4 regions of the Paenibacillus sp. J22P15 genome follow, and region 2 is predicted to be linked to each of the others. Evidence: riboswitches for the same ligand, from Rfam matches in the RefSeq annotation. Region 2 holds a riboswitch; each other region holds the start of a gene.
The links. A riboswitch is a leader RNA that binds a small molecule or an ion and turns the genes downstream of it on or off. The one in region 2 is predicted to bind cyclic di-GMP.

Region 1: linked by a shared signal. The riboswitch ahead of AC0YN6_RS29440 (anti-repressor SinI family protein) and the one ahead of AC0YN6_RS29850 (EAL domain-containing protein) in region 2 are both predicted to bind cyclic di-GMP.
Region 3: linked by a shared signal. The riboswitch ahead of AC0YN6_RS00220 (methyl-accepting chemotaxis protein) and the one ahead of AC0YN6_RS29850 (EAL domain-containing protein) in region 2 are both predicted to bind cyclic di-GMP.
Region 4: linked by a shared signal. The riboswitch ahead of AC0YN6_RS09820 (anti-repressor SinI family protein) and the one ahead of AC0YN6_RS29850 (EAL domain-containing protein) in region 2 are both predicted to bind cyclic di-GMP.

The regions. Positions count from the first base shown of each region.
Region 1 is NZ_JBWDNT010000032.1:27,897-30,097, reverse strand. Features, by position in the region: gene AC0YN6_RS29450 (SET domain-containing protein) at 110-727, shown strand; gene AC0YN6_RS29445 (helix-turn-helix domain-containing protein) at 861-1,148, shown strand; gene AC0YN6_RS29440 (anti-repressor SinI family protein) at 1,211-1,372, opposite strand; cyclic di-GMP riboswitch class II at 1,389-1,471, opposite strand; gene AC0YN6_RS29435 (ABC transporter permease) at 2,011-2,201, opposite strand, start outside.
Region 2 is NZ_JBWDNT010000034.1:24,333-26,533, forward strand. Features, by position in the region: gene AC0YN6_RS29840 (IS110 family RNA-guided transposase) at 1-321, opposite strand, end outside; gene AC0YN6_RS29845 (hypothetical protein) at 459-806, shown strand; cyclic di-GMP riboswitch class I at 1,110-1,200, shown strand; gene AC0YN6_RS29850 (EAL domain-containing protein) at 1,290-2,201, shown strand, end outside.
Region 3 is NZ_JBWDNT010000001.1:45,591-47,791, reverse strand. Features, by position in the region: gene AC0YN6_RS00220 (methyl-accepting chemotaxis protein) at 1-1,102, opposite strand, end outside; cyclic di-GMP riboswitch class I at 1,188-1,272, opposite strand; gene AC0YN6_RS00215 (DUF1836 domain-containing protein) at 1,350-2,117, opposite strand.
Region 4 is NZ_JBWDNT010000003.1:317,354-319,554, reverse strand. Features, by position in the region: gene AC0YN6_RS09830 (AraC family transcriptional regulator) at 1-286, shown strand, start outside; gene AC0YN6_RS09825 (metallophosphoesterase) at 301-1,065, opposite strand; cyclic di-GMP riboswitch class II at 1,201-1,283, shown strand; gene AC0YN6_RS09820 (anti-repressor SinI family protein) at 1,299-1,460, shown strand; gene AC0YN6_RS09815 (helix-turn-helix domain-containing protein) at 1,472-1,801, opposite strand; gene AC0YN6_RS09810 (DegT/DnrJ/EryC1/StrS family aminotransferase) at 1,993-2,201, opposite strand, start outside.

The DNA.
Region 1 (2,201 bases), on a different contig from region 2:
TGCCTTTTTTGGTCCCGATCTTTACCGAAAATAGTTTTATGAACGTGTCCCTCCTTTTTAAGAATGAATATTATATTTCAGTACTAAAAAGGAGGATGAACTCACAATCATGATGCATCCGGATACAGAACTCCGCTTTATCAACGATGTGATAGGTGTCGGCATTGTTGCCACAAAATTTATTCCAAAAGGAACCATAACTTGGATTTCGGATGACTTAGAAATGACATTAAAGAAGGATTTCGTTGAATCCCTTGATGAACTTCGGCGGAGAGTGGTGGATAAATATTCTTATTTAAGTGACGACGGTGAGTATTATATTTTACATTGGGACCATGCAAAATACATGAATCATAGCTTCCATCCGACCTGTATCGATACGGTATTTGAATTTAATTTAGCTGAAAGAGATATACACCCTGGGGAACAATTGACATGTGATTATGGAATTGTTGGAGAGGATGAAGATTTTGAATGCGTGCATGAGGAAGGAACATCTCGGACAAGAGTGAGAGCGGATGATTATTTGTATTTCTCTCAGGAATGGGATGAAATGGCGAGGGAAGCGTTTAAGTATTTCAATAGTGTCGAACAACCGCTGAAACATTTAATCAAAAAGGAATATGCTGAAGAAGTAAAAGCAGTAGCCGCGGGACTTCTACCGTTACCATCAATTCTTACTCTTTTCGTAGACGAGTCGGAAGATGATGAAGAAGACGAAGCATAACGGAACGGGGCTGTCCCTAAAGTCATCGGAGATGACTCAGGGTCAGCCTTTTGCATAGAAAGAAAGATCGTAATTAAAACTTTTAGTAATATACTGCTAGTCAGACCAGTGTATTACGGGGCCAAACATAGTTATCTCCCTCACAGGAGAATGTATTAAGATGCAACGCAAGAGAAATGGCTTATCACTGACCGAGCTCTCTAAAAGAGCCGGTGCCGCGAAATCTTATTTAAGCTCCATTGAACGAGGGCTTCAACAAAATCCTTCGATTCAGTTTCTCGAAAAGGTAAGCGATGTATTGAAGGTTACAGTTGAAGAATTTTTAAAAATTGACCAGTGTGAGCAAAAGGTTGATCATCTTGAACATGAATGGTCCGAATTGGTAAGAGAGGCTGCGGCTTCTGGTGTCAGCAAGGAATAGTTTAAACAATTTTTGGAATTTAATAAGTGGAAAATCAAGCGTGAATAACGTTTTATTTGTTATTAAACAGACGTTTCTTGAGTGTCATCCTTATCACTTTCCTGAAGGCACAGAAAAACTTTACGCACGTCTTCTTTCGTAAACCCCATTGATCGCGCGCTTTTTATTAGGGCTACCCATTCCAAATCCAAGTCATGATTATTCTCTGATTTTACAAGTTCCATAATCCTATGTCCCCCATTCATTCTGGGACGGTTGCACCAATGACTCCTTGCGTTTAAGGTGCCCAGATACTAAACGCATTTCAACGTCTCCCTTTTGCTGCTTCATTTGATTTCTTTATCTATTATAAATCAGCTCTGTTACGCATGTTATCGCTTCATGTCTCACAAAATGATAGATTATTACATTCTTTGTCGAATTGATTGTAAAGGACACATACTGCTTTTTTACTTGTCTTACTAATTCGCTCGACTAGGAATAGTTCTTTTAACTTTCCTGCCCCGTTGAACAAACATAAGGACTTCAATTATTGATATTTTCGACTGATTTCTTTATTTTACTCACATTAAAAAAGGGCGATGCAGGAACATCGCCTTTAAGCTACGGCAGAGAATGATGTGAGATGATCTTAACATCTTGTCCACCATCCCCTCATTTATAGCGTATGTGGTTATACTCAAAATTCTTGGACTTATAACAGCTGTATCTAATACTTAGAAAAATAGATCTTACCCTTCTTCAATTATCCTACCAGTTGAGAAAACGACAACCACTTCACCGGCTGCCGTCTCTTCGTGCTTATTGAGCTATCGTGTCCCGTTGATTCCCAAAATTTAAAATATGGGATTAGCTTATTTTCTTAAATATAGCTTCGAGTATCATTATTCCTGCCAAACTTATAGACGGCTATTAAAGATAAGGCCACAGAAAAAGCAATCAAAATGATCAAGTTCAAGGATAATTCCCCAAGGGATACCCCTTGTTGTAGATCGCTGAAGGTATCCAACAACCAATACTGGGGAAGAAAGTGCGCGAGCTGCTGCATGGATT
Region 2 (2,201 bases):
TGGATTAACAAGAACAACAGAAATCCCTTGATTCATCAACCAATGAGCGAGATTGAACCAGTAGTGAACGGTACTCTCCATTCCCACAATGACGTCATTCAAGATGTGCATGTTCTGTAATTTACGAATACTGCTTATTAAATGCTCAAAGCCCGCATGGTCGTTCGAAAACATAATGGGGCGATTGGTGAGGACAATACCTCGAAAGTTAGTAGCTTGAGCAGCATGTTTTTCCTTGGCAATGTCGATGCCAATGACAAGCGTAGAAGTGGAAACACGTTCTACACGTTGATTTTGAGCTTTAGTTAGTCTAGACTTCATAATAACGCCTCCTAAGGTGAGTTCTGAGGGCTGCAACCCAGTACATACTCATCCTAGCGAGGCGTTCGTTTTTCTGCAAATTGAATCTACTAACACCTACAGGAATGTTAACGGGACATGTTAGTTGAATAATATACATGGATGAGCGGACACTGCGGTGGCCTGCTCATTTTATTGACGATTGCACTGGTGCAGGTAAGGATTTTAAAGACCTGACGAAGTTCGGGAAAGACGATGTCTACCCAGCGATGAAATGGGTGACAGAGGACGAAATGCTGGAAACCCCTGATTGGCTAAAATCCGATATGGAGAAAGAGTCGGAGCTTGAGGATGCGTCCATGGAGTACCACTTCTTCGAGCAACAATCGCTTAATCCGGGCCTTACTTGGGAGGAGTGGGAGGGGATTTGGGAAGAAAGCTACTTGGACTACCCTCCTGTTCGAATGATCGAACACAAAGGATATGTGGACGTGAGAGCGGCTTGATAACCGAATCATAGTACGAGAGTGCTATTTCGTAGCACTCTTTTTGCTGCTCATGAAAAAATTACTATTAGAGTCTGTTCAAAAAGCTCATCGATAGCTGAATAAATAAGGGTGAGTTTGTGCAGATCGAGCACTAGTATGAACTAACATCCCGAAAAAAAAGCGGTGGGGGATGCTTCTTTTCAAAAAAACTACTTTTGACCTAGGTATATAGATCCATAAAAACTTGTAGTTATGGTATTTATGGACTATAATGGATAAAAGTTTCGCAGAAGATCCTCCTCTAGTTTTTACAATGATAATAACATATAAGGGCAAACCCATTGAAAAATGGGGACGCAAAGCTATAGGGGCTAAAATGTACACGTGTGCACGATGCCAGCCAGTTGCTGATACATACGAGTTTTGGTGAATCAAGCAACTCTCCATTAGAGGAGGGGATGCTTTTTTTTCTTTTATAAATAAGAATCTGGAGAGGTAATCATGGCTTTCTTTCAATTGTTTCGCCCAACAAAAAAAGGGCTGTCGAAAAATTCCGCCTTTATCGAGCAGCAAAATGATTTTTCCAATCAAAGTGTGCACCTCAAGCAGATGATGCCTGACATATTGGGTAATTGGGATGTGGATCTGAGTACGAACGAGATCTATTTGTCCGATAACATATACCGGGTGCTAGGGATTTCCGATCGTGAATTTCGCAATGCTTCCGATCTATTTTGGACTTTGATCCACCCGGATGACAAAGCGGCGGTGAAAGAAAAATTCAGTGAAGCATTGCATAAGAGAATACAGTTCAACATCGTGCATCGCTTTATGCTTTCGGACAAATCTGTGCGGAAGGTTCATTCCCAGGGGGATTGGATATGCGACAATAACGGGAATCCCGTCCGTTTTATTGGTACACTTCTTGATATGAACGCTGGAGATCGGAATACAGCATATATCATCGATTTGGAAGAGCGACTTGTCGACAACAAAGAACAATTGCACACACTCATTAACGCCATTCCGGATTTCATTCTGTTTAAAGACGGTGAGGGCCGATGGCTAAAGGCCAACACGTTCGCATTATCCTCCTATCAGCTTGGCGACGTTGCCTATGAAGGGAAAACTGATTTCGAGATGTCGAAGTATTCTGATTTATGTCGAGAATTTTTGTCAACATGCACAACTTCCGATCAACGGGTATGGGAATCCGGTGAGTTAACCCGTTATGAAGATAAGATTGCCACGTCTGATGGCCGGACAAGTTTTTATGATGTCATCAAGGTTCCAATTTTCAATCCAGATGGCAGCCGAAAAGGCCTTGTGACCGTAAGACGCGATATTACGGAGAGAAAACAAGCAGAACAAAAAAATCAATATTTGGCCTTTCATGATCAACTGACCGAGTTG
Region 3 (2,201 bases), on a different contig from region 2:
GCGTGCCGTCATGGGATGACTGCTTCATTTGAAGCATGTCATTGTTTATATAATCACTCGAAGCTGCTATCTGCTCTGAACTCGCAGAAATCTGCTCGGTAACAGCTGAAATTGATGAAGCATCGTCATATTGCGAGAGCAATACTTGTCTGCCAAGATCGACCTGACCCTTCACATCCTCAGACGCTTTACGGTTATTTCCAATCATCGTATCCATATTACGCGATACTTGAAGTACCGATTCGCTGACTTCCAGCGTTGCTTTGATTGTGACTCGAAGCTGATCTCCCATTTCCGCTAAGGCATGATCGATCTCTCCGAACTCATCAGAGCGAGTCAGCCTCTCTTGACTTGTAAAATCATTATCGCCATAAGACCGAATACGTCGAGTAATACCTAGAAGACCCGACTTTATGGTCTGAGTCACACCAAAGATCATAATGGCTGGCAGCACGACAAGTAAAATAACGTTGATGAGAATAATAATGTTCGCACGGGATATATCTCCATCCAATAAAAGCTGCGTCGTATTCGCATCATTGGTCAACCGTTCATGAATGACATCGTTTGAATAACTCAAAATAATGGTATACACACTTATTAAATTACTAATTCGCAGCGACTTCTCATCTGAAGATAGGTTGGTGACATCCGTATCTGTCTTTCTTAGATCGTCTAACGCCAGCTTTAGAACCGGTATCTGATTCGCATAAAATGGACCGTCCTCGGAAGCGGGAGGATATCTCTTATCCATTTCAATAAGCTGTTTCTCCAGTTCGTCGATTTGACTTGGCAATATCTCTAAATTGTCCATAATGAGCGTCGCATCGCTTTTTCCATTTTCGATCGCATCAACCAAAAGCAGCATCGCTTTCAGCAATTGACTAGTGATGTCTTGATAGTTACGCTCTGCACTCAGCAAATTTTCAGTATCTCTAACTGAGCTGGCTACCGAATGATTTTGAACATAAATGAGCACACCTGAACTTACATTAAAAAGAGTAATAATTGCGGTGATAAGCATTAATTTGCTCGTTATTTTCTTCAGTTTCATTTTCTTAAACAGTATGTTTGCTCTCTCTCTCCAAACCTTTGAATCCATTCCGCTTTCTCTCCTCTGTCACCTGAAAAACAAAAAAAGCTATCCAGCCCCAGGAGGTGAACAGCTTAGAATAGCTTATTATCCTACCGGCGGTCTGGCAGCCATAGTGCATACACTTTAGGCCCATAACTTTGCGTCTTAGACTTTCGACTAATTTGCCTTTTTCAGTTTGTATATTTTTGTATTTACAACACAACCCAGTATAAGACAACTCAGCAAATCTGTACATCCCATTAGAATGAATTTACTAAGTAGTTAGAAATAAGGTTGCATTGCAATAGCGCCGCGCTAAGGAATGAAAATAAGAGGTTTGAATCGAAATTACCGCAACAAGCAAAATATTTCGTACCGCTTCCCGTTGCTTTTCCGATAAATTAGGTAATCTGCTTGCAAATTGATTCGCTGATGAACGAATGACGTGCTCTGTCAATAAATCTTGATGCGGATTTTCCTTCAAATGACCGGAAATATCGAGCAGTTGATCGTTATTGGCGTCGAGCTCCTCAAACATACTGGTGTATGATGCATATAATTCAATAGGCCCAACTAAATCGTCCGTATCATCCTCTGGTTTCTTAAATACGATCTCAAACAGCTTGCGTATTGATTCAAAATCTAGATTTGACTTTAAATCATCAATAATGAACAATAGCGCTGCTTGGTTAAGAGAATATTTTTTGCCAGCCTTCGGACAATCGAAATAAGGTTTAAAATCTCGCTTCACCCAATTTTGCATGGAGGTAATCGACAGATTCGAATATTCGATTAATTGTCCTAACGCAGCAATTTCGTGAAGTGAAAAGCCTTTCAGCTCATTCCCTTTGATCAACTTTTCAATAATTGGAGGCAGCATCGTAGATAGAAACGCAGGCAATCCCGAGCCTTTCTCCAAATCACATTGATGCGTTTTGGTCCATGCGGCTTGCAGCACTTGCAGCGGCTTCTGATTATGACTTCCGTCCAAAGCGAGCAGCAAACAAGCCATCTCTTTTCGAGTAAGCGTAAAGGACTCCATAACCCTTCCTCCTCGCGCATTCTTCTTACTTTCAAGTATTACAAGTTCATATGAACTCATCATATGCCGGAGAATGACGCTTGT
Region 4 (2,201 bases), on a different contig from region 2:
TAGCTTGAGTCTTTCCGAGGTTGCACGTTACATTAACGTATCCGAACGCCATCTTTCCAGACTGTTCGCCCAGAGCGTTCATGAATCCTTCTCCATTCTCGTAAGACACGAACGAGTCCGTGTAGCGGAGAAATTACTCGTCCAAACATCAACGCCAATTAAAATAATCGCTGAGCGCTGCGGCTTCTCATCCGTTCATTATTTCTCTCGAACCTTTGCCGAAGCGAAGGGTATTCCTCCTGCTGCCTTTCGAGAAGAAAGCCGTAGAAATACGATCCATGACTAGCTACAGCCTCATATTTATAGATCATGAATCGTAATCTCACTTCTAACCATAAACCGGGCGTTAACGCCGGCTTGACCAATACCTTTTGAGATGTAGAATGTGCCGTTCTGGTTGTGATGAAGGCCTTTGTAGATTCCTTTCACGGAAAGCGGACCCTTTGGCTTAAATGCAAAAAAGAACGGTACGTTCAGCTGCTTTCCATGCAGATGACCGGCCATCAAATAATCATAGGTACGATCAATCTTAAGCAGCACATTGGGATCATGTGTCATAATAACAATCGGCTTACTGCTTGCAATACCTCTAAAAGAAGGCTTGATGCGGCTATGATGAGAGCTGGCATCATCAATTCCAATGAGTTGAAAATCATCAAGCAGCACATTTTCATTGCGAAGAACTTTAATGCCATACAATTGAAACAGATCGAGCAGCTTCTTTAATCGAGGGAGCTCATAGTCATGGTTGCCAAGCACCGCGTATACGGGTATACCGCTATCTGAAATAGCCTTTAAGTAATAGCCTACCCGCGGAAGATAGTGTTCTTTATAGGTATAGTCGCCAGTAAGAAAAATGTAGTCAGGCTTCGCAGACGCGATTTCTTGCGAAATTCGCTTCGCGCTAATGCGCAGCCTGTCTACGTGCAAATCACTAATTTGCAATATGCGTTTGTTAATGCCGATTGGGTGGGTTATCTTTTCGATTTTTAGCCACTGAGTTGGGAAGATAAAGAGCAGGTAAAAGAAAAATATGGATACTGCCACTGTTAGTATAATAACCAAATTTGTCCTCCTATCCGAATGTAAATAATTGTAATGATTCGACAAAATATGTTAAAGATTTTTATTATCCAGAGACGAGAAATGACAATATATGCAATTGGCTTGAACTATAATAATCTTATTAAGAAATCGAGAAGTACACGGGAGACGTTGAAATGCGTTTAGTATCTGGGCACCTTAAACGCATGGAGTCAGTGGTGCAACCGTCCCAATATGAATGGGGGACTTGAGGAATGGTACTGATTGAGTCAAAAGAATTAGATGACTTGGATATGGAATGGGTTACATTAATTATGGACGCTCGAAAATCAGGACTTACTAAAGAAGACATACGTAAAGCTCTTCTTATTCTGAAGGAAAGCGATATAGATAAGAACAAGGAAACGGCTGTATAAATATAATTTCTCTAGCTTTGCTTACTTTTCCATTTGTTGAATTCTAAAAATTCTTTGAACTGATCCTTACTTACACCAGAATTCATAGCCTCTCTTACTAAATCAGCCCATTCATTGTCAAGATGATCGGGCTTTTGGTCCGTCTCATCGTTATTCAATAACTCTTCTATTGTAATGCTTAATACTGCGCTTACTTTTTCTAGAAACTGAATCGAAGGATTTTGCTGGAGCCCTCGTTCTATGGAGCTTAGATAAGATTTTGCAATGCCTGCCCTCTGGGAAAGTTCAGTCAGTGAAAGACCTTTTCTCTTGCGAAGCATCTGAATGCGTTGTCCAATCATAACAAACTCCTCCATTATTTCACCGTTGTAGAATACTCTCTATTATAACGAATATTACTCGATTGCGATACTCCTCCTCAAGTTCGATTTCCTTCCACAGCAGTATCCGTTTTCTCCACCTTACTATCCATTCTAGCCAATGCTTCACCATTTCAACTACGCATACGCTAGTTATACGAAAAAAGCAAGGGCTATGCGCCTTGCTTCTCTCTTTGGACCGACGCTATGAATGCATTCGTTAAACAATCTATCACCCTTGACTGCTCTTCTTCGGTCATGCTAGAACCGGATGGAAGACAGATTCCATTGCGAAACAACGGATCCGAAATTGTTTCTTCTTCATGATGTGAATAGAACCGTGCCCCTTCAAACAAAGGCTGCCTATGAAGCGGCTTCCAAA